Regions from separate parts of the Denitratisoma sp. agr-D3 genome, predicted to be linked through region 3. Evidence: riboswitches for the same ligand, from Rfam matches in the RefSeq annotation. Region 3 holds a riboswitch; each other region holds the start of a gene.

Region 1 (7,783 bases), 180 kb from region 3:
CCCTCCGATTTCATCCGGTGCTCCATGGTGGAGTTTTTATGCTTCGTAAAACACCCGGGCGCACGTGCGCCCATCATTCCCGGCCGGGCCGTATTGCTTTGCTCTCCCTGCTGAGCCTGCCCCTGCTAGCCAAGGCCGCCGGGATTCCCACTTTGCAGGAAATCACCGTCACAGCCTCGGGACAGGACATGGTCGGTCTCGCCGACTCGGCCACGGAAGGCACGGTCACCGCCAAGCAACTGGCAAACCGGCCCTTGCTGCGACCTGCGGAGGTGATGGAGTCGGTGCCCGGTCTGACCGTGACCCAGCACTCCGGCGACGGCAAGGCCAATCAATATTTTCTACGCGGATTCAATCTCGATCACGGCAGCGACTTCGCCACCTCGGTGATGGGGATGCCGGTGAACATGGTCAGCCACGCCCACGGCCAGGGCTATATGGACCTCAACTTTCTGATTCCCGAACTGGTGGGCAGCCTTCGTTATCGGAAGAGCGTCTATGCGGTGGATGATGGCGACTTCAGCTCCACCGGTTCCGCCCGCATCGACTATCAACGCAGTCTCGCCGCCCCCTTTGCCGATGTTTCGGTGGGGCAACATCAGTACCGGCGGGCCCTGGTTGCCGGCAGCCGAGAACATAACGGCCTGCAATGGCTGGGAGCGGCCGAACTGGCGGGCAACAACGGTCCCTGGGATCAGCCGGAAAACCTGCACAAGGCCAACGGCGTCCTGCGCCTTTCTTCCGGCACCGCCAGCAACGGTTTCTCCCTCGCCGCGATGGCCTACCACTCCACTTGGGTTGCCAGCGAGCACGTGCCGGAGCGGGCCATTCTCTCGGGCGAGATCGGTCGTTACGGTACGCTGGTGGCCAACGATGGCGGCATCACCCATCGCAACAGCCTCTCGGCGGAATGGGCCAGCACTGGCGACACATCGGCCTGGCGCGGCAATCTCTGGCTGGTCGACTACGGCCTCAATCTGTTCAGCAGTGCTTCCGGCTACATCAGTGGCGCCCAGGGCGACCAACACGAGCAGGCCGACCAGCGCACGATACTGGGCGGGCAACTGGAAGGCCGCTTTTTCTTCGGCCCCGACTTGCGCGACACCGAGCTGGCGCTGGGCAGCCAGTTACGCCACGACAATATCGGCACCCTGGGTCTCTACAACACGGTGGATCGAGGCAGAACCACCACGGTGCGGGAAGACCGGGTACGGCAAACCGCCACGACTTTTTACAGCGAAGCCAAGACCCAGTGGCAACCCTGGCTACGCAGCAGTGTCGGTCTGCGTTATGACCGTATCGATGCCGAAGTCACCGCCACCGGCGGCACTTTCAACATGAGCAATGGTGGCAATGCCTCGGCCAGCCAAACCAGCCCCAAGCTCGGCTTGGTGATCGGCCCCTTTGCCCATACCGAGCTCTATGCCAATTGGGGCCGCGGCTTCCATAGCAACGACGCCCGCGGCGCCACCAGCCGGGTCGATCCTGCCACCGGCAACAGCATTGCGTTGGTCCCCTTGATCGTTAAATCCACGGGTAGTGAACTCGGCCTTCGTACCACGCCCCTGCCCGGTTGGCACAGCAGCCTGTCCCTATGGCAAATGGACCTGGCCTCGGAACTGGTCTTCATTGGCGATGCAGGCATCACCGAACCCCGTGGCAGTTCCCGCCGTCATGGCCTGGAATGGGCCAATTATCTGAGCCCGCGCGAGGGATTGGTGATTGATGCGGACCTAGCCATCTCCCAGGCCCGTTTCAATGCCCCGATCAATGGCGGCAACCACGTGCCCAACGCGATTCCCCTGGCCGCCTCCCTCGCCGCCAGTTGGGATCGTTGGGGAGAACAGGGACGCTGGTCCGGCGGTATTCGTCTGCGCTACATCGGTGCCTATGATCTGGAAGAAACCGGAACACAAAAATCCACCGCCTTCTGGCTCACCAATCTCAAACTGGGCTACCGCCTTGATCCGCAGATGAGGCTGTCCCTCGACATCCTCAACCTGTTCGATCGCAAGGCCAACGATATCGAGTACTGGGGTGGCTCCTGTACCCGGCTGGAAGGCGGCGGCTGCAATGGCGGCAACGGCATCGACGGTCGCCTGATTCATCCGTTGGAGCCACGCACCCTGCGCCTGGGTTTGCGCGTTACCTTCTGATAAAGATTTTTTGATTTGACGTAAGACACAGCAGGTGCCTCCTCTTCTTGCCAAAGAAAGGAGGTGAAACGGGAAGCAGGTGAGAAGCCTGCGCTGCCCCCGCAACGGTAAGGAAGTGCGGAACCATCAAGACGCCACTGGGCACATGCCTGGGAAGGCGATGGTTCAAAACTTCCGAGCCCGGAGACCGGCCTGCTGCCTGGAGCCCTCTTGCTGAGGGCGTGTTCAACTTAACCGTCTGCGGGGTGCGGATGGCGATGGTGCAAGCCCGACGGCTCCGGCCGACGGACGTTTCCCTGTCGCCGATCCATCAGGCGGTCAACACGGAAACCACCATGCCTTTTCAATTACTCGACTCACGGCCAGCGACCACCACCCAGCCCGACCCCCTTCACCTGCACTTGCGGCAACTGACGGAAGCGGACCGCGCCGCGGCCGCTCGCCATCTCCACAGCCTGGATCGCGATGACCGCTATGACCGCTTCGGCAGCGCCCTCAACGACGCCGGCATCCGCCGCTATGTGGATTCCATGGATTTCGTCCGTCATGGCCTGTTCGGCGTACTCCACCGCCCGCCCGGTAGCGACCCCCTTCTGGCCGGACTCCTTCACCTGGTGCCCTGGGCGCAGCGGGCGGAACTGGGGGCCAGCGTGTTGCCGCCCTATCGCGGCCAAGGCCTGGCGAGCGCCCTGTTTGCCGCCGCCCTCAGCCATGGCCGGACCCTCGGCATCCGCGAAGTGGTCTGCGTATCCGGCCATCCGGCCGTACCGCGCATCTGCCGCCGCATCGAATGCCCGATGACCCCTTGGCCCAACAGCGGTTGGTTGCTGTTGCCCTAGGAGGTAAGGAACTTCGTCGTCAGTGAGGACGGGGGGCCGATGCGGGTTCCGCCGTTTCCGGAAAGTGTTCCATCTGGGCCTCATGCCAATCCTCCAGCACCTTGAGGCAAGTGGCGCGGATTTCCGCAGGCAGGGTGGGCAGCTCGGTCATCTGGTGCAACTGGCGGATCACGTTGCGCATCCGCCCACGGCAGACGCCGACGGTGGCGGCCCGGGACAACAGGTAGATGGTGCGGGCGATCTGCTGATCTGGCGAGGGTGTATCCATGGTCGCATCCTTTATGGGCAAGGCGGGTCAATCCCGTTACACGGGCAGGCCGAGATCCGGGGCGATCTGGCGTAGCCAGACGTCGAGCCGGCCTTCGGTCAGCTCGGCCTGGTTGTCCTGGTCGAGCACCAGGCCGACGAACTTGCCGTCCACCACAGCCTCGGAATGTTTGAAGGCGTAACCGTCGACAGGCCAGGAGCCCACCACCCGAGCACCCCGATCGATCACGAAGTCGTGCAACTCGCCCAAGGCGTTGACGAACTCGTTGGCGTAGGACTTCTGGTCGCCCAGGCCGAACAGGGCCACGGTCTTCCCGCCCAGGTCCAGATCGGCCAATCGCTCCAGGGCTTCTTCCCAGCTCTCTTCTTCGCAATCCGCCGACTGGCCGGGCAACTGGCCATCGCCCAGGGTCGGCGTGCCGAGGATCAGACAATCGTAGGCGGCGACATCCTCCGCCGAAACCCGGTTGATGTTCACCGGCGTCGCCATCACCTCGTCGCCGAAACGTTTTTGAATTGCCTTGGCGACCTTGCGGGTGCTGCCGCTGCTGGTGCCGAAGAAAATGCCGATCCTTGCCATGGTGCTTTCCTTTCAATGTGGATTAACAGTCGATGTATTTCACGTATCCGGTGCGCCTAATCCTTGCCTTCCGGCACATAGACGATGGAGCCGTCCTTCATGCGATAGGCCGTACCGGCCTTGTCGCCCTCGCCCTGGCCGATGTTGCCGCTGGCCTTGTAGTGCTCGATCTTCTCGCCCTTCTTCACCACCATTTCCATGGAAGGCTTGCCCGGATCAGTGATGACGGTGACGTCCTGTTTGGAGAAAGGATTGAGCAACGGGTTTTGCGCCACGGTGATGAGCAGGGCGGCGATGATGACGAGGAAGATGTCGATCAGGTTCACCACCGAAAGGATCGGGTCCTCACTCTCCGGTTCGTGCAACAGCTTGAGCTTGCCGCGACTCACGTCGGACTCCGGCGGTTCTCGATTTCCAGGATTTCCTCCGCCAGCCAGCGGCGGCGCACGTTCACCACCCAGTAGGTGATGCTGGCGGCGATCAGGGCCAGGATCACGGCGGAGAAGGCCACGGTAAGGTTTTCCGATACCGAGGCCAGATTGCCATCGGACAGGGACTTGAGGGCTGGCCCCATGGGGATCATCGTGGCCACCAGTCCCATCATCGGCGTCACTCGGCTGGCGATGCGGGGCGCCTCAAGGAAGCGATGGGCCAGCAAATCCAGGTCGTCGCCGTCCAGATGGGGATTGCCGGCGTAGGCCTGGACGAGGGGCCTGGCGCCGCCGCGACGGCGGCGCCAGGCGTCGAAGGCGAAAGCGCCCAGCACCCAGAAGGCGTAAAGAAACAGGACGACGATCAGCACCAGCACCGGCAGCAGAAATAATTGCGAGAGCCCGTACATGGACTGCTCCAGCAGACGAGACATCATGGCGAAACTCCGAATTCAGATGCGGGTGGCGTAAAACTCGACCACCCGTTGCAGGTCGAGGGGGAAGGGCGCGGAATCCCGGTCCGGCAGATGGGCCAGAGTGGCAAGGCTAGTCGTCTCGTCGTAGGCGATCCACTCGGCGCGAATCAAAGCTGGGTCCGCCAGGCTTGCCTTGACCAGATCGTGCTTGCGCCCCTTCTCGTTGGGACCGAAGCGGTCGCCCACATTGACCCGCACCGAGGGAATGTTCACCCGCCGCCCATTCAATTGGATGTGGCCGTGGCGTACCAGTTGGCGCGCGGCCGGGATCGTGGGCGCGAAGCCGGCGCGAAACACTAGGTTGTCCAGGCGACGCTCCAGCAACTCCACCAATTTGTCACCCGTGGCACCCCGGTCCTTGCGGGCCTGGAGCACCAGGCGCCGCAACTGGGTTTCATTGAGACCGTAGTTGAACCGCAGTTTCTGTTTTTCGATCAACTGTTGACCGAACTCGGACTTGCGCCCGGCCACCTTGTGGGCGCCGTGCTGGCCAGGGGGATTGGGCCGGTTGGCGACCGCCTTGCGGGTCAGGCCGGGCAATTCGGTACCTAAAGCGCGCAGCACCTTGAGGCGGGGACCGGTATAACGGGACATACAACTTCCTTTCTTTCAAGACAGGTGAAATTTCCGGGGAAGGGACTCCCCTTGCGGCAATGGGGTGCTTATGTGTCGGTTGAGGATCTCCCCTCTGCGACGGGCTTCAACCTCCGGGTCAGCCACCCGGCGAACAGAACGATGAACACCCCCATCGCGCCGACGATGCCGAGGGAAGGATTGCCGAGGAAAATGCCGAACAACAGACAAAGGGCGAACAGCACCCCATGAACCCACACGGAGACCAGGTCCAGGAGGAAGGACAACAACGCCATCGTTTTTTTCATCGCCCCTCCTTGCTACCGGCGACAGTGCCGCCCAGCACCTTGGCGCAGGGATCGGCACGAGCGGTCGCTGCCGTGAACCAGACCAAGTCGTAGGTGGCGCCGTCATAATCCTGGGGCTTGTCGCGCCCCTCGACGACCTCCAGGTACGCGATGGCCAGGGCATCGTCGCCGTTCCGCAGATAGCGCGGCACGGCGCGATCACGTCGCACATGCCCGGCACCGGCGATGAGTACCGCGCCATCGCCCGGCGCCGCTTCGAGACTGGCGGCCATGTGTGCATCCCGCGCCCGCTGAGCGGTCACCAGCCCCGCCAACATCGGCGGCGGCGGTCGCTGGCCGCAGTGGCCTTTGACAATGTCCTGTTCCAACGCCGTCAATACAGGGGCGGGGAAATCCGGCAACGACGGCTGCACCTCTCCCATGACGATGCCCTTCGCCGTGGCCCTGGACAAATTGGCGGCTCGCAGGGACCAACCCCGTTCTGCCGCGAAGGCAATCAAGTCCCGGTAGAAGGGCCAACGCCAGCCCTTACGGTTCAACTGGCCGGCATCGGCCAACACTTCGGCATCACGACTGCCATTTTGCTGGGCAGCGGACAAGGCGGCCTGGTGCTCGCCGTCAAACTGCTCCAGTGCCAAGGCAGGATGGCGGCTGTGCTGGGCCAGCGCCGCCAGCGCCTCTCCTTGCAGGCGATGGTGTACGGTGCTGTCGTGGGACTCGCCCAGCAGTACATAGCGGCTCGACGCGGCCCGGTCGTAGGCGACCTCGGGCGTGATGAATACCTGGTTGCGGACGTCCCAGATCCGCCCCTCGAGGGGATGGCCCCAGGCCAGCAGCGGCAAGAAGAACAACAGCCATGCCTTGCTCATGATCGCCCCCAATCCATGGCAATGTTTTTTCGCCGTCGCCAGCCGCCGCCGAGAAAAGCCAGCAGCAGCAATGCGAGCAAGCCGTACTGGGCCAGGTCGGTCGGGGACATCTCGGCGGGCGAAACCTTCTCCAGGCGCAGGCCCTGAATGGGCGGCGGAACCTCCGTCGTTGGCGCCGCGGCTTCGGCGTTCGCCTGGGACGCGGGCTTTGCCCCGGCCTCAGCCGCCACCGGGGCGGCTAGGCCGTAACCGACGTACTGGGCAAAGCGGGTATTGTCGCTTTTCACGTCGAAACGCTTGGCCAGGTCCCGATAGCGTTGCTTGAGTTCATCGAGGGTCGCCGCATCGGTCTGCCAGTAGCCCTGGCGGGCGGCCTCCAGCATGCGCTCCATGACCTGGGCCAGGGCGTGGGGATTTTCCCGCTCGAACCATTGCTTCAAACCCAGCTTGTGTTTGTCGCGCACATAGACGTCCACCAGTTCCTGCCATTGGTCGTCGCGCACGATCTCCCGCGCGACGGCGGTCCAGCCCCAGAAATTGTTGGTGGCGTCGAGCACTTCCAGGGTGCCCGAATAACCCTCGGCCATCAGGCCTTTGATGTAGCCAGGATGGAACTGGCGGGTGGCCATTTCCTTGGCGAGGAATTGGGCGGCACCTTCCACCCGGCCAGAACCATTGCCGCGCAGGTTGGAAATGTAGAGTTCCGGCGCCTTGCCATCCAGGTGGCGCACCGCCAGGGAAATGCCGCCCAGGTACTGGAAGGGATCGTCGGTGGTGAGCATGCCGTAGAGATTGGAGGTGCGCGACAGCACTGCGCCCTCCGTGCCCCTCAGTTGCTCGGCGTAGAGATTGACGCCCGGCAAGGTCTTGCCCCATTCCTTCTCGTCCGGCCCCACAGCGTACTGCATCTTCGCCAGGTACAACTCCGCCAGTTTGCGATCCCCTTCCTGCTTGCCTTGCCAGGTATCGGTGGCCAGGGTGGCATCGTCGAGACCGGTCCCGTAGCTACCTTCGCCGGCGGTGAAGATTCGTGTCTGACCGGCGCGTCTGGCCACGTCGGCCGCCACGCCCCGTTGCTCCAGACGCCGGGCAATGGCCTTGGCATTGGCGGCCACCGGGTTGTCGGCCTCGTCGGCTTCCGCTGCCAATTTGGCCGCCGCTGCCAGCCACTTCATCACGTTGGGAAAGTGATCGCGATACAGGCCGGTGGCGGACAGCACCACGTCCACCCGGGGTCGCCCCAATTGCGTCCGGGGCACCAGCTTGACGCCGGTAACCTGGCCG
Region 2 (7,783 bases), 200 kb from region 3:
GGCAGCAGCAGACGCTGGTCGTTGCCGATGGCCATGCGCATCAAATGGGGCACGACGAGGCCGATGAAACCGATGGAGCCGGCGGTGGTGACGGCCACGGCGGTGAACAGGGAGGCGAGGGCGTAGACGATGCGCTTGATGCGCTGTACGGAAACACCGAGAGACTGGGCCAGAACGTCGCCCCGGGTGAGCAGGTTGAGTTCCCGGGCGAAGGGGAGAGAGGCGGCGACGCCGACGACCAGCAGCACCAGGGCGGGCCAGGGATTGGCGACGTGGCCGGCGTCGCCCATGAGCCAGAACAACATGCCCCGCAGCTTGGCTTCCGGCGCGATGGAAAGAATCAGGGCGACCACGGCACCACAACCGGCGGCAACGATGACGCCAGTGAGCAGCAGTCGGGAACGGGTCCACGAACTGTCGCCGTGGGCCAGGCCAAACACCAGCACCATGGCGGCGAAGGCGCCGCCGAAGGCGAACAGGTTGATGAAGGCCAGGGCCAGTCCGGCCAGCATGGCGGACAGGGCGCCCACCGCGGCACCGCCGGAGATGCCCAGCACATAGGGGTCGGCCAGGGGATTGCGCAGCAGCACCTGCATCAGGGCGCCGGCCAAGGCCAGCAGGCCGCCACAGGCGAAGGCACCGATGGCCCGGGGCAGGCGCAGTCCCCGGACGATTTCCGTTGCCAGGTTGTCCGTGCCGCCGAGCAGGGCGCCGCCCAGGTCGGCAAAGGAAACCGGAATGCTGCCCGCCGCCAGGGACACGGCAAAGCTGACCCCGGCCAGGAAGGCCAGGATCAGCAGGACAAGGGCGGCGCGGCGGCGGGTGGGCATGGGTCGAGACGATTACATTTTGTAGCGCAGGCCGACGAACCAGGTCATGCCGGGAGCGTTGTACTCAAACTTTCCATTGGACGTGAGCGCTGTGGTGTAACGCTTGTCACCAATGTTGTCGAGGCGAATTTCCAAAGCCATGTTGCGGGAGAGATCGGTCTTGGCAGTAAGGTTAAGCAAAGAATAAGCGCCCATGGGATAGGCTTCGCTATTGCCGGGAGTGGTAAATGTTTCCGAGGAGGGTGAGTATCGGCGGCCAACCATCACCATTTCGCCCCCCAAGTCCCATCCTGCCCAACGACGGCTGGCATTGAAATTCAATTTTTCCTTGGCGCGGCGCTCCAGCATTTTATGTGTTGTTTCATCCTTGGCATCCAACAGATCAAGGGATGCGCCGAGGCGCCATTCTTCCACCTTGCCGTTCCAGGCCAAGGTCCAGCCTTCAAGCTTGGCTTTGCTGATGTTTTGGTACTGCACCGTGCTGGCCGAAAGGTAGTGGTATTCGATCAGATTGGTGATGTCGTTGCGGTACCAAAGAACGGAAACATTTTGGACCCCGTTATCCCAGACCAGGGACAACTCCCGGTTGCGTCCTTCTTCGGGCTGCAAATTGGGATTCGCGGTTAACTGCGGCACCACGCTGGTCGTTGCGTAAAGCTGATAGGGAGTTGGTGCCTTGAACGACGTGCCCAGATTGCCGTTGATGCGCCAGGTTGACGCTAGTTGATAACCGTAACTGCCGGACCAGGTGTTGTGGGCACCAAAGACACTGTGATCGTCGCGGCGGCTGGCCCATTGCCAACGGTGGTCGCCCAGGCTGGCGTTCCAGCCGAGCACGACGGCGTCGTTGTGGCTGTCTACCTTGTTGCCGGTAAATCGGACTTCCGGCCCCACATGACGGTCTTGGCGTTCGAGCAAAAACAAACCGGAACCCAGACCTAGTTTCACATCGTTCTGCCAGGAGACTTGGGTGTCCAAGGTCTGGATGGTGCTGATGCTGGTTGCCGTGCTGATGCTGGTCTGGTTGTCCAGGCTCTGGCCGTAGCGCAGGGTACTGGTCCAGCGGTCGGATAGGACATTCTTGCTGGCAATGTTCCAGACTTCATTGCTGAAGTCGTTCCGGGCGTTGAAGCTGCCGCTGCCGATGGCGCTGTCGGAAAATACCTGACCGTGGTTGGCCATCCACTGGGCACTGAGCTCGTGGCCCTGGGTCGGAGTGAACACCAGATTGCCGTGGAAACCCATCTGACGGAAGGGGTCCTTGTCCGCATCCAGTTTGGGGCCGTTGCGCAGGGCGGAGATGCCGTCGGTACGGAAGTCGTTACCCGATAGGGAGAAACGCCAGCGTTCGTCGCCGCCATGGATGCCCAGGCTGCGCTTGAGGGTGCCGTTGCTACCCGCGCCCAGATAGGCATCGCCACCCAGACCGGCTTGGGCCCGGCGGGTGATGATCTGAATCACACCGCCAATGGCGTCCGCACCGTACAGGGCGCTGGCTGGGCCGCGCAGAATTTCGATTCTTTCCACGTCCGCCAGGGGCAGGTAGCGCAGGGGGGAGCCGGTAATATCGATGGAGTTGATGGGCATGCCGTCGAGCAGGATTTTGATCTGATCGGAACGGGCACCCCGGACGAAGAGCTGGGCGCTGGTGCCGATGCCCCCGTTCTGCATCATCTGGATGCCGGGCTGACGGGCGAGCAGGTCGATGACACTGTCTCCGCCCGCCATTTCGACGACCTGCCGGTCGATGACGGTGACGTCCGACAGCACTTCATCGGCACGGGCCGCCTGGCGGGTGGCGGTGACGACAACTTCGTTCAGGGTGCCCGCCCAACCGGGCATGGAGAAGGGTAATAGCAGAGAAAGGGCGAGCGGGCGCAGGGTGGTGAGTTGGTTTTTCATGGCATTTGGTGCAAGGTGATCGATTTTCTACGGGGCGGTAGGCAAGTAGTGGCTCAATGGGGAACGTAGCGGAAGCCGAGGAACAAGGAACGACCGGCGACGCCGTAGTCGTTGAAGGGACTGGCGCTGGAGCGGACGGCGACATACTGGGCATCTAGTGCATTGTCCAATCGGGCCTGCAAGGTCCAGTCACGTTCAAGGCGGTAATTGGCCGTTAGGTTGAGTAAGGCGTAACCGCCCAAGGTCTGGCTGTTGGCATTGTTGATGAATCGGTTACCCACAGCTTGTATCTGTGCGCCCAGGTCGTAGGTGTCGCCGAGATAACGAACGTCAAGATTGGCCGAACGGGCGGCACGGCGTTGCAACGTGCGACCGGTGCTGTCGTCCCTGGCACTGAGGAAATCAACACCCGTTTTCCATTGCCAGGATGTCAAGCGTTGCCCGTATTGGAAACTGGCACCCTTTAAAGTGGCGCTGCCCAAGTTGGCATTGGTACTGACACAAGGGAAGGGTGAGCACGACTGGAAGTCGATCAGGTTCGTCACATTGTTTCGATACAGGGTGGCAGCAGCCGTCGTCGTCCCTTGCTCATAGACAAGCCCCAACTCTTTGTTGCGTGATCGCTCTGGTTTGAGATTAGGGTTGCCCTGGAAGAAATTGACCATGTCCAGGGGCCAATAGAGGTCGTTGAAGGTAGGCGCATGGAAAGCGGTGCCGATGGAAGCACGCATCAGCCACGCATCGTTGAGTTGATAACCGTAGGCGGCTGTACCAGATCCGTGATTGCCGATACGGTCGATATCGTCACTGCGCAGACTGAACTGGACCGCATGAGCGCCGTAGCGGCCTTGGTAGCCCGTTACTAGAGAACGGGTGCTTTGATGACTGGCGGCGAAGGTTTGGGAGGACGCAACGTGGGTGTTTCGCCATTCCATGGCTGCCATGAAGGTACCGACGGTGGTGGAGAAGTCGTTCTGCCAGGTCATCTGATCCTGTTGCGTATTGAAATAAGCGCGGCTGATCGTGGTGGCAGAGGGATCGTATTGCCAGTTGATGGTCTTGTCCGCGCTGCTACCTAGGCGCAGGGAGGTTTTCCAGTGGTTGTTGACCCGGTGGTTGACGTAGCCTTGAAAGGATTGGAGTTCCTGGCGTTGCTTGCTATCGAAATTGGGGGTGCACAAGGTGAAACCGGTTGGGTCGCAACTCACGCTATCGAAATGCTTGTCTGCGGAAACGGACAGCAGCTTGGCACCGACCTCGGTCGTGCTGGTGATCTGATGGCTGAGGCTGGCGCTGACATTGTGGTTGGCGTAGCCATCCCGGTCGGCGTTGTACATGTCGTACATGCCCCCCTTGGCGGCCCGGATGTCGCTGAAGCCATCGGCGGTTTCCCAACCGGCGAGGAGATTGAAGCGCGTCTGATCGATTTTTCCGCCATAGCCGAGAGAACCTGTCCGTGTGCCATAGCGGCCGAAACCGAGGGCAGCGGAAGGCGCGGGCTTTTCTGCGGGATCGCGGGTGTAGATTTGAATGACGCCACCGATGGCGTCGGAGCCGTAGAGACTGCTCGCCGGTCCGCGCAGGATTTCGATACGCTCGATCTGTTCCACGGGGATGTGTTCGATCGCCGTTGTGCCTGTAGTTGCGGAAGAAAGCCGCTGGCCGTCTACCAATACCAGGGCATGGCTGCTGTTGCTGCCGCGGATGAACAGGCTGCCGCTGCTTCCGGGGCCACCATTGCGGCTGAACTGGATCCCCGGCAAGGAGGACAGCAATTCGGGCAGGGATTGGTGGCCGGCTCGCTGGATGTCCTCCCGTCCGACCACGGTAACGTCGCTCAGTAGTTCGTTGGCCCGGGTGGGTACTCGGGTGGCGATGACCACGGTGTCGGGTAGCACGTCTTCCGCTAGGGCAAGATGGGCGAAGGTGGAAAGCAAGGCCGTGGTCAATACGGACCTTTTGCAGGATAAACGCATGAAAGCTCCTTTTCCCGGCAGACGTCCCCGCTGCCGGTGGTTGGACAGGGAGTCGCTAACGAAGGGGTAACGGAGCAATTCGGGATGCGCCGGCCACTGCCCTCCCGCAGCGATTCCTACGAATGTCCGGGGCCGGTCTCCGGGCTCGGAAGTTTTGAACCATCGCCTTCCCAGGCATGTGCCCAGTGGCGTCTTGATGGTTCCGCACTTCCTTACCGTTGCGGGGGCAGCGCAGGTCTTTCACCTGCTTCCCGTTTCACCCAGGCCGAAGACAATCGGCATGGGCACCTCGAACAGGGGGCGGATTGTAGCAAACCCCTTCCTTGACCCCGCAGAGGATTTCCAACACACTTTCGGCATGAATACCGATCTTGAATCCCTGGAACAAAAAGTCGATCAGGTGCTGACCCTGTGCGGTCGCCTACAGGCACAGAACGCGGAATTGCGCGGGCGTGTGTCCGCCCTGGAGGCGGAAAAGCAGGCGCTGACTGACAAAATGGAGACCGCCCGGGAACGCCTGGCCGGACTGATGGACAAGCTCCCGGAGACTGAATGATGGCGGCAGGAAATTCCCTCGACATCCGCATTCAAGGCAAGGACTACCGTGTTTCCTGTCCTCCCGAGGAACGCGAGGCCCTGGAGTCCGCCGTAAAGCTGCTGGATGCCCGCATGGAGGAAGTGGCGGACAAGACCCGCAGCAGCGGTGAGAAGTTGGCGGTCATGGTCGCTTTGAATCTGGCCCATGAATTGTTGTCCGCGCAAGGCGGAACGCCCTTGCCTCGGCTTGACGAAGAGGTGCCCCGGCGTAGAATCAAAGCCATCGAAGCCAAGCTGGACGCGGTGCTCACGGACAAGGCCCAGGACGCCCTGTTCTGACCCCGGCGACCCAGCCGGCTTCCCCGGTTTCCCCTGCGGTGTACGCCAAGGCTGTAAGCTCCTTGAACCAATGTCTACGCGACAAGGTTGCCGACCCGAGAAGCCGCTGTTGTGATCGCCCCTTCGCCGGGCGAACCTGAAGCGGCAGGAACGCAGCCTCCCTGAACCCAGGTTCAGGATCGCGGCCTAGCGGCACAGGCGGGGGAATCCAATAAGGCCAGCGGCTTTATTGGATTCCCCCGCGACGCAGGTAGTCTTTCCCATCCCCCGATCCTCCTTCGACCAGCTCAGGACAGGCTTTTCAGGGGAGGGGGCGACTGACCAGAAGCGGTTCGCTTTTCTTGCCGCAGGATAAAAGCGCCGAGGCCCTCGGCGCTTTTTCGTTTATTGGGAGTTGTGATGACGCGTTACTGGTTGATGAAAAGCGAGCCCTCGGTGGTGGGTATTGACGACGTGCTGGCCATGCCCAATCAGACCGTGGACTGGTGGGGGGTGCGCAACTATCAGGCGCGCAATTTCATGCGCGACCAGATGGCGGTGGGGGACAAGGTGTTCTTCTACCATTCCTCCTGTCCCGAGCCGGGCATCGCCGGCTTGGCGGAAGTGGCGTGCAAGGCCTATCCCGACCGGACCCAGTTTGATCCGGCAAGTCCCTATTACGATCCCAAGTCCACACCGGAGACGCCGCGCTGGATGAATGTGGACGTGCGCATCACGCAAAAGACCCGGTTGATCGGCCTGGCCGAGTTGCGCGCCCATCCCCAGCTGGCCAATATGCGCATCCTGCAAAAGGGTAACCGCCTGTCCATCACGCCGGTGGACCCGGCGGAGTGGAAATTCATCACCGGGCAGTTGCTGAAGTGAATGCCTGGTGGTTGGCCTACGTCGCCGTGGGCGGCGTGTCCGGGTTTTTCGCCGGGCTGATGGGGGTCGGCGGCGGCGGCATCATCGTTCCCCTCTTGGCGATGATGTTCACCGCCCAGCAGTTTCCCGCCGAGCACATCATGCACATGGCCCTGGGGACCTCCCTCGCCACCATCGTGTTCACCTCCATTTCCAGTCTGCGCGCCCATCATCAGCACGGCGCCGTGCTGTGGCCGGTGGTGAAGGCCATCACCCCGGGGGTTGCCTTGGGCACCTTCCTCGGCGCCCAGGTGGTGGGCTTGGTGTCCACCCAATTTCTGGCGATCTTCTTCGTCCTCTTCATGGCCTACGTGTCGGTGCAGATGATCGTCAATGCCAAGCCCAAACCCAGTCGTGAACTGCCTGGTCCGGGCGGCATGTTCGCTGTGGGTTCGGGCATCGGTGGCGTGTCGGCCCTGGTGGCCATTGGTGGCGGTTCCCTGTCGGTGCCTTTCATGACCTGGTGCAATGTCCGCATGCACCACGCCATTGGCACCTCGGCCGCCATCGGCCTGCCCATCGCCCTGGCCGGGACCGTGGGTTATCTGGTCAGCGGCTACGGCATCGGCCATTTGCCGCCGGCCAGCCTGGGCTTCATCTATCTACCCGCCCTGGCGCTGATGGTGGCGGCCAGCGTGACCACGGCGCCCTTTGGCGCGCGCTTGGCCCATCGCTTGCCGGTGGCGGTATTGAAGCGAATTTTCGCCGCGGTGCTATTGCTGCTGTCAGCCAAGATGCTGCACAGCCTGTTCTAGGCGCGCCGGCTTTCCCAAACGAAGAGGGTGAGGCCCAGCAGAGCATTGAGCGCCATGCCAAGGGCCAGGTGGAAGGTGCTGTCCCACAACAGGGGCGCGCTGACACCGGCGGTGAAGCCCATGCCGAGGGTGACCAGGAAGCTTTGACAACTGGCGGCCATGCCCCGGCGCGTGGGGAACAGGTCCATGGCGATCAGTTGCAGGCTGGCAAAGGCCATGAACAAGCCGCTCGCATAAAGGGCCACGGGCAATACCACCCAGGGCAAGCCCGGTTGGCCGAAGGCATTGATGCCCAAATTGAACACTGATGCGCCGAGCATGACGACGATGCCGCGCCAGACCAGGGTCCGTACCGGCAGCCGACCGGCGAGTCGGCCGGCGACGACGTTGCCCGCCACCATGCCAGCGATGGCGGGGACAAACAGCCAGGCGAAGGATTGGGGTGACAGTTTCAGGTGCCCCATGATGAACACCGGCGAGGACATGACGTAGATCATCTGGCCACTCATGAACAGGGCGGTGGCCAGGCCCAGTTTGAGGA
Region 3 (7,783 bases):
TGCCCTGTGCGCTCACGCCGATCCCATCAACAGTTCGTGGCAAGCCACCACCACCCGCTCCACCGGCAGAGTGACTAGGCAATCACTGACCTTGCCGCCGCCGCAGCCATCGCGGCCACAGGGACGGCAGCTGTGATGGCTGGTGACGATGCGGTGGCGAGTCATCCAGGGCCCCCATTCCTTGTCGCCGGAGGGTCCGAACAGCACCACCACCGGGGTCTCCATGGCCGCGGCGATGTGCATGGGCGCCGAATCCACGCCGACGAACAGCTTGGCGCGCCGGGTCAGGGCCGCCAGTTCCTTGAGACTCAACTGGCCCGACAGATCCACCACCGGTACGTGCACGCGTCCCTTGATCTGTTCGATCATGGCCTGTTCGTTGGCTTCCGGCGCGCCAGTAAGCACGATGGGATGACCGCTGAAGTGCAGCTGGTCGATCAGGTCCGCCATGCGTTCCGGCGGCCAGCACTTGAACAGCCAACGGGAACCGGGGTGGATATGGATGAAGTTGCCCGCCGTCAGCTCATGACGGATCAGCAAGCCCTCTATCCGCTGCTCGGCCTCGGCGCCAGGCACCAGGGTCAGGCGACGTGCCTCGGGCGCGGGATGAATGCCGAGCCGACGCAGGCCGTCCAGGTTCTTTTCCACCGTGTGGCGCAGGGCATGGTTGGGGTAGCTGATGAAGTGGGTAAAGCTGTCGCGCCAGAAATTTCCCCGCTGCCGTAGGCGCGGCGCCACGCTCCAGCGGGGCCTCAGCAGGCGGGTCAACCAGGCGCCGCGACGGTGTTCGGTGAGGTGGATGATCAAGTCGTAGCGGCGCTCGCGCAGGGCGCCCAGCAGGGCCAACTCGGCTCGGGCCTGAGCCAGCAGACCCTGCTTTTTCCAACGCCGGTCAACTACGTGCAGCCGGGCCAGGTCGGGATGGCCCTCCAGCATGGGCGCGGTGTCGGCGTAGATCAAGGCGTCGATCTCGCACTGGGGGGCCTGGGCCTTGAGTACCGAGATCACCGGCGAAGTGAGCAGCACGTCGCCATGGTGGCGCAACTTGATCACCAGGGCGCGGCGCAGTCGATCCGGAGAAAAGGATTCAGTCATGGCCGGCATTTTGCCAGAGCCCATCGCCATCGCCGCCGAGCCGCTCCGGGTCCAGGGTCAGGGACAGCAGCTCGCCGTAGGCAAAGCGGCGACCCAACCAGGTTTCCACCGGTTCGTCGGCCGCCATGCCCGCCAGGATTTTCATCACGCCGCCGTGGGTCACCAGCAGCAGCGCCTCCGCTTCTCTTTGTTCCCGCAAAAAAGCCAGTACCCGCCCCCGCATTCGCGCCACCGATTCGCCGCCGGGAGGGGCGAAATCCAGGGGCTCCGCCGCCCAGTCATCCAGGGCGGCGCGGGGAATGGCCTCCCAAGCCCGCATCTCCCAGGCGCCGAAATCCATTTCCTGCAAGCGGGCGTCGAAACGGGGCCGGGGATGGAGCGCCTCGGCCAACACCCGGCAACGTTGCAGGGGACTGGCGTAACAGGCGACATGGGAAGGGACCCGCGCGCGCAGCTGCTGAACCAGAATGGCGAGGGCCGCAGCGGAACCCGCCGCCGGGTCCAGGGGCAGGTCGCTCCTACCGTAGCAAACCCCTTCCGCCACCTGGGGCCGGGGATGTCTTACCAGGTAAAGCTGCACAGCAGGCCCAGGTAGAACAGCAGTTCCGTTCCCTGTTGCACGGCGCCCAGGCAGTCCCCGGTATAGCCGCCGATGCGGCGGCGGAAATAGCGCAGCGCCAGCACCGTGGTGGCGGCCACCAACAACAGGGCGAAGGCCACGGAATAACGGGGCAGGAACAGGCAGGGCGCGAGACCGCAGACCGCCCCCCACGCCAAGCTGACCGGACCGGGGCGATGGGCTAGGGCGGCGGCCTTGGCCTCCCCTTCCCGGGCGTAGTCGAGGCGGGCCATCACTGCCAGAGCCGCCAGGCGCGACACCCCGTGGCCGGCCACCAGGGCAAAGGGCAGGGTGGACCAACCCTCGTCAAAGGCGCCGGCAAACAGCTCAAGCTCGTCGTCGATGGCCAGCAGGGCCTGGTACTTCCCCAACAGCAGCAACACCAAGCCAATGGCGCCATAACTGCCCAGGCGGGAATCCTTCATGATGGCGAGTACACGGTCCTTGTCCCAGCCGCCGCCGAAACCGTCGCAGGCGTCGGCGAAACCGTCCTCGTGCAGGGCGCCGGTAAGCCAGGCCGTGGCCGCCATGCCCAGCAGCACCGCCAGATTCAGCGGCAGCAACAGGGCGGCCAGTTCGGTGGCCGCGGCGCCGGCCAGACCCACCAGGACACCCACCAGCGGCAGATAGCGCACCGCCTGGTCAAGGCCGGCGGCGGAATGGCCCACCCAGGCGGGCACCGGCAATCGGGTGAAGAATCCGATGGCGCTGAGAAAAACCCGCAACTCCCCCACGACCATCGGCTCAGCGATCGTTCAGGATCTTCCCCAACAAACGCCGCACCACGCCGGGCTCGAAGGGCTTGTCGCAAATGCCGGACACGCCGGCCTCCTCCACCGCCGCCAGACGGCCGTTGTTGGTTTCGCTGGTCACCATCAACACCGGCACCGAACGTTGCCAGCTCTGGTTGCGGATGAAGTCCACCAATTCGCGGCCGTCCATCTCCGGCATGTTGTAGTCGGTCACCACCAAATCCACCATGGTTTCGCCCAGGATGGCGGCGGCCTGCCGGCCGTTCTCGGCCTCGACGAAATGCTCCACCCCCAGGTTCTCCAGCACCCGGCGCATGAATTTGCGGGCGTTGGGACTGTCGTCCACCAGCAGCACGCGCAGGGTCTCGGGTTCGAAGTCGCCCACGGCGGACTGGTCCTCGGTGAGGAACTCCACGGTGGACAACAGGGCCTTGCGCAATTGCTCGGGGGTAAAGGGCTTGGGCAGGATGCCGCAGACCCCGGACTGGCGCACCGGATCCAGGGCCTGGGGCCGGGTTTCACTGGAGACGAGGATGAAGGCCACGTTCTCCAGCTCCGGCTGGTCGCGCATGGTCTGGATCAGCTCGGTGCCGGACATGTCGGGCAGATACAGGGCGCTGATCACCACGTCGGGCTTGACCTCGGCCATGGCCGTCAGGGCCGCCTTGCCGCCGTCCACCGTGCGCAGACGCAGGATGCCCAACTCCTGGCAGGCATGGGCGATGACCCGGGCCTGCATGGCGGATGGCTCCGCCAACAACACGTCGAGATGCGCAAAGTGGCCGAACTGGCTCATAGGCTTAATCCTTGATCCGAAAGTGGAAAGGGCCACATTGTATCGGTGCCTGGGGCTAGGACAATGGAAAAAACCCGCCGATCAGGCGGATTTCTCGCTCACGCCGGCGGCTTCGAAGCTGGCCATGTCCCGCAAAAAGCCGCTGGCGGAGGCCAACAGAGGCCAGGCCAAGGCCGCGCCGGTCCCCTCACCCAGGCGTAAACCCAGTTGCAGCAAGGGTTTGGCGCCAAGGTGGTCGAGTTGCAGACGGTGGCCGGACTCGTCGGAACAATGGGAAAAGACGCAGTAGTCGCGCACCTCGGGAACCAGGGCGATGGCCGCCAACAGGGCGCTGGTGACGATGAAGCCGTCGATCAACAACACCATGCCGGCCTCCGCCCCGGCCAACATGGCGCCGGCCAACATGGCAATTTCAAAGCCGCCAAAGCGGGCAAGCACACTCAAAGCATGCTCGCCCACCTGGGCACAGGACCTCCGCCCCCTCCCGTCCTCTCCCTCACCGGGGAGGTGGCTGATTTGGGGCCGTTCCGGCCAGGCCAGCAAGGCCTGCTCCAACAGGGCGCGCTTGCGCACCACGCCGGCATCGTCAAGGCCGGTACCGCGCCCGACCACGGCGGACAGGGGCAGCGCCGTCAGGCAATGGGTCAGCAAGGACGCCGAGGCCGTGTTGCCGATGCCCATTTCACCGAAGCCGAGCACGTTGCAGCCTTGGGCGGCCAGGTCGCGGGCAATGGCGGCGCCCTTGGCCAGGGCGGCGTCGCACTGTTCGACCGTCATGGCGGCAGTTTCGAGATAGTTGGCCGTACCGTAGGCGATCTTGGCATCCACCAGGCCCTCGCGCCGGCCGAAATCGTGGGCCACGCCGGCATCGGCCACCACCAGGCCCAGGCCATGCTGGCGGGAGAAGGCATTGATGGCCGCGCCGCCGGCGAGAAAGTTTTCCACCATCTGCCAGGTCACGTCCTGGGGATAAGCGGACACGCCGGCCTTAGCCGCACCGTGGTCACCGGCGCAGACGAGGATGTGGGGCTTGGACAACTGGGGGCTCAGCGTGCCCTGGATCAGGCCCAGTTGCAGGGCCAGGGTTTCTAGTTGGCCGAGGGCGCCGAGGGGTTTGGTTTTTTGGTCGATCTTGCGTTGCAGGTCGACGCCGAGGCCGCGATCAACGGCCTTGATCTTGAAGGAATGCACCGATTCGTCTCCGGTTACAACCGTGGGGCGAGGCCGCGGGTCCAGGGCGGTCCACCGTCACGGCGGGTGGAGGAACAACGAAAGGTCGGTCTTCTGGCTCCCGGATCGTCCTTCGCCTGCGCCTTCCCGGGCAGGGCCCAGTGGCATCGTGCAAGCGTCGTCCCCGGTTACAGCGGCGGGCCCGCCACGGAATTTCACCGTGTTCCCATGAGGGTTTTCCCTTGCGGAACCCCCTCACCAATCGCGGCCGGGATTATAGCCAACCCCCTTATAATTCAGCCCCTTCCCCTCCCGCAGTGGCAGCACTCCCATGACCAAGAAAGTCTTCATCCGCACCTTCGGTTGCCAGATGAACGAATACGATTCCGACAAGATGGCCGACATCCTTGCCCAGGGCGAGGATGCGGTGAAGACCGACAACGTGGAAGAGGCGGACATCATCCTGTTCAACACCTGCTCGGTGCGGGAAAAGGCCCAGGAGAAGGTGTTCCACGACCTGGGGCGGGTCAAGCACTTGAAGCAGAAGAACCCCAACCTCGTCATCGGCGTGGGCGGTTGCGTGGCCAGCCAGGAAGGCGCGGCCATCGTGGAGCGGGCGCCCTATGTGGACGTGGTGTTCGGCCCCCAGACCCTGCACCGCCTGCCCCAGTTGATCGGCGCCCGGCGCGAGACGGGCAAGGCCCAGGTGGACGTGTCCTTCCCCGAGATCGAAAAATTCGACGCCCTGCCCAACGCCAAGGTGGAAGGCGCTACCGCCTTCGTTTCCATCATGGAAGGCTGCTCCAAGTTCTGCACCTTCTGCATCGTGCCCTACACCCGAGGCGAGGAAGTCTCCCGACCCATGGAAGACATCCTGGCGGAGATCGCCAACCTGAGCCAACAGGGCGTCAAGGAAGTGACCCTGCTGGGCCAGAACGTGAATGCCTATCGGGGCAAGCTGGGGGACGAGGAAGGCGCCGCCGACCTGGCCTTCCTGATCGAGACCATCGCCGAGATGCCCGGCATCGAGCGCATCCGCTACACCACCTCCCACCCTCGGGAGATGACCCAGCGCATCATCGACACCTTTGCCAAGGTGCCCAAGCTGGTGTCCCATTTGCACCTGCCCGTGCAGGCCGGTTCCGACCGGGTGCTGGCGGCCATGAAGCGGGGCTACACCACGCTGGAATACAAGTCGGTGATCCGCAAGCTGCGCGCGGCGCGGCCGGATTTGTCCCTCTCGTCGGACTTCATCGTCGGCTTCCCCGGCGAGACCGACGAGGACTTTGAAAAGACCATGAAGCTCATCGACGAGGTGGGCTTCGACACCAGCTTCTCCTTCATCTACAGCCCCCGTCCCGGCACCCCGGCGGCGGAGATGGCCGACGACACGCCTGCCGAAGTGAAGAGCGCTCGCCTCGCCCGCCTGCAAAAGCGCATCGAGGAACAGGCCATGGAAATTTCCAAGGCCATGGTGGGCACGGTGCAGCGGGTGCTGGTGACGGGTCGGGCGAAGAAGGACGAAACGGAATTGGCCGCCCGCACCGACAACAACCGGGTGGTGAACTTCCCCGCCGGCGCCGGCGGCGAGCGGCTGATCAACCAGTTCGTCCAGGTGCGCATCACCGAAGCCCTGCCCCACAGCCTGCGCGGCGAACTGGTGATCAAGGACTGAGCGGCTACAATCGGCCCCTTGCCCTTTCCACTTTCCCGTCCCAGCCCGCACCTTGAGCGACACCGCCAAACCCGTCCGCCACCCGCGCCCCATTGAGGTGGCCTTCCGCCCGGTGGACAACGCCCGGCTGGCCAACCTGTGTGGTCCCCTGGACGAAAACCTGCGCCAGATCGAAACCGCCTACGACGTGGCCATCGCCCGCCGTGGCGAAGTCTGCCGGGTCAGCGGCGACACGGCCAACGCCCGCCACGCCGCGGCGGCCCTGCGTCACTTTTACGACCTGTGCGAAGCGCCCCTATCCATCGACGCGGTGCAACTGGGCCTGGTGGAGCTGGCCAACAAGGCGCGCATGGAAACCCCGTCCGCCGGACTCGTCACCCGCAAGGGCGACCTCCACGGCCGCACCGCCCACCAGGTGGAATACCTGCGCAAGATCCAGGAACACGACATCACCTTCGGCATTGGCCCCGCCGGCACCGGCAAGACCTACCTGGCCGTGGCCTGCGCCGTGGACGCCTTCGAGCGCGACCAGGTGGAACGCATCGTCCTCACCCGCCCCGCCGTGGAAGCCGGCGAAAAGCTGGGCTTCCTCCCCGGCGACCTGAGCCAGAAGGTGGACCCCTATCTACGCCCCCTTTACGACGCCCTCTACGACCTGATGGGTTTCGACAAGGTGACCAAGCTGTTCGAAAAGGGCCACATCGAAATCGCCCCCCTCGCCTACATGCGGGGCCGCACCCTGAACCGTTCCTTCATCATCCTCGACGAGGCGCAGAACACCACGCCCGAGCAGATGAAGATGTTCCTCACCCGCATCGGCATCGGCGCCAAGGCGGTGATCACCGGCGACGCCACCCAGGTGGACCTGCCCCGGGGCCAGAAGTCCGGCCTGGTGGAAGCCCGCCGCATCCTGTCCGAGGTGCGCGGCCTCGCCTTCACCGACTTCGACGCCAGCGACGTGGTGCGCCACCCCCTGGTGGCCCGCATCGTCGCCGCCTACGAGCAACATGGCGAAAAATCCTGACACGGCGAAGGCAAGGGGCAAGGGGCTAGGGGCTAGGGTAAAACCGCCTGCAGTCACTGATCACGCCGCAACACAGACCCAACCGCGCCTCACCAAAATCACCTCCCGCCCCAAGGCGGCTAATCAATCGTCCCCTCCCCCGGGGAGGGGGGCGAGGGGAGGGTCGTCCAATTCCCTAAAGGGGAGCGCCAGCGCTCCCCCTTCCCTGAAAAGGGGGACCGGGGGTAGGCCTACTACCGCAGGCGTATTGCACCGCCTGTCGTTGGCAGTGCAATATGCCTGTAACGGAGATGACCTACCCTCCCGGCCTCGCCTTCGCCGTTGGGTGCAGGCCAGCCTGGAACGGCCCGCCGAGGTGACCATCCGTTTCGTGGGCGCCGAGGAAGGCCAGGCCTTGAACCGGGACTACCGGGGCAAGGACTACGCCACCAACGTGTTGTCCTTTGTCTACGAGACCGCACCGAAGGTGCTCGGCGACCTGGTGGTCTGCCTCCCCGTGGTGCTGCGGGAAGCCAAGGAACAGGGCAAGACGGTGGCCGACCATTTCGCCCACATGATCGTGCATGGCATACTCCACCTGCATGGTTACGACCACGAAACCGGAGCGGCGGACGCGGAGGCCATGGAAGCCAAGGAACGCACGATTCTTGCT

The links. Region 3 has a riboswitch for cobalamin ahead of ACYQ2U_RS06175 (nicotinate-nucleotide--dimethylbenzimidazole phosphoribosyltransferase). Riboswitches for the same ligand answer to the same signal wherever they lie in the genome.
Region 1: linked by a shared signal. The riboswitch ahead of ACYQ2U_RS05315 (GNAT family N-acetyltransferase) and the one ahead of ACYQ2U_RS06175 (nicotinate-nucleotide--dimethylbenzimidazole phosphoribosyltransferase) in region 3 are both predicted to bind cobalamin.
Region 2: linked by a shared signal. The riboswitch ahead of ACYQ2U_RS05260 (TonB-dependent receptor domain-containing protein) and the one ahead of ACYQ2U_RS06175 (nicotinate-nucleotide--dimethylbenzimidazole phosphoribosyltransferase) in region 3 are both predicted to bind cobalamin.

Annotation. Positions count from the first base shown of each region.
Region 1 covers NZ_BAAGIA010000002.1:67,047-74,829, forward strand. Annotated here, with positions in the region: gene ACYQ2U_RS05310 (TonB-dependent receptor) at 39-2,156, shown strand; cobalamin riboswitch at 2,172-2,366, shown strand; gene ACYQ2U_RS05315 (GNAT family N-acetyltransferase) at 2,492-2,995, shown strand; gene ACYQ2U_RS05320 (hypothetical protein) at 3,015-3,263, opposite strand; gene ACYQ2U_RS05325 (flavodoxin) at 3,300-3,842, opposite strand; gene ACYQ2U_RS05330 (DUF2149 domain-containing protein) at 3,899-4,231, opposite strand; gene ACYQ2U_RS05335 (MotA/TolQ/ExbB proton channel family protein) at 4,228-4,710, opposite strand; gene rpsD (30S ribosomal protein S4) at 4,726-5,343, opposite strand; gene ACYQ2U_RS05345 (hypothetical protein) at 5,412-5,630, opposite strand; gene ACYQ2U_RS05350 (ChaN family lipoprotein) at 5,627-6,499, opposite strand; gene cobN (cobaltochelatase subunit CobN) at 6,496-7,783, opposite strand, start outside.
Region 2 covers NZ_BAAGIA010000002.1:49,556-57,338, reverse strand. Annotated here, with positions in the region: gene ACYQ2U_RS05270 (FecCD family ABC transporter permease) at 1-830, opposite strand, end outside; gene ACYQ2U_RS05265 (TonB-dependent receptor domain-containing protein) at 843-2,732, opposite strand; gene ACYQ2U_RS05260 (TonB-dependent receptor domain-containing protein) at 2,786-4,708, opposite strand; cobalamin riboswitch at 4,822-5,015, opposite strand; gene zapB (cell division protein ZapB) at 5,067-5,264, shown strand; gene ACYQ2U_RS05250 (cell division protein ZapA) at 5,261-5,584, shown strand; RNA gene ssrS (6S RNA) at 5,612-5,793, shown strand; gene ACYQ2U_RS05240 (EVE domain-containing protein) at 5,984-6,448, shown strand; gene ACYQ2U_RS05235 (sulfite exporter TauE/SafE family protein) at 6,415-7,242, shown strand; gene ACYQ2U_RS05230 (multidrug effflux MFS transporter) at 7,239-7,783, opposite strand, start outside.
Region 3 covers NZ_BAAGIA010000002.1:245,907-253,689, reverse strand. Annotated here, with positions in the region: gene rfaQ (putative lipopolysaccharide heptosyltransferase III) at 13-1,095, opposite strand; gene ACYQ2U_RS06190 (histidine phosphatase family protein) at 1,088-1,675, opposite strand; gene ACYQ2U_RS06185 (adenosylcobinamide-GDP ribazoletransferase) at 1,657-2,454, opposite strand; gene ACYQ2U_RS06180 (response regulator) at 2,459-3,262, opposite strand; gene ACYQ2U_RS06175 (nicotinate-nucleotide--dimethylbenzimidazole phosphoribosyltransferase) at 3,344-4,453, opposite strand; cobalamin riboswitch at 4,520-4,710, opposite strand; gene miaB (tRNA (N6-isopentenyl adenosine(37)-C2)-methylthiotransferase MiaB) at 4,764-6,107, shown strand; gene ACYQ2U_RS06165 (PhoH family protein) at 6,160-7,131, shown strand; gene ybeY (rRNA maturation RNase YbeY) at 7,379-7,783, shown strand, end outside.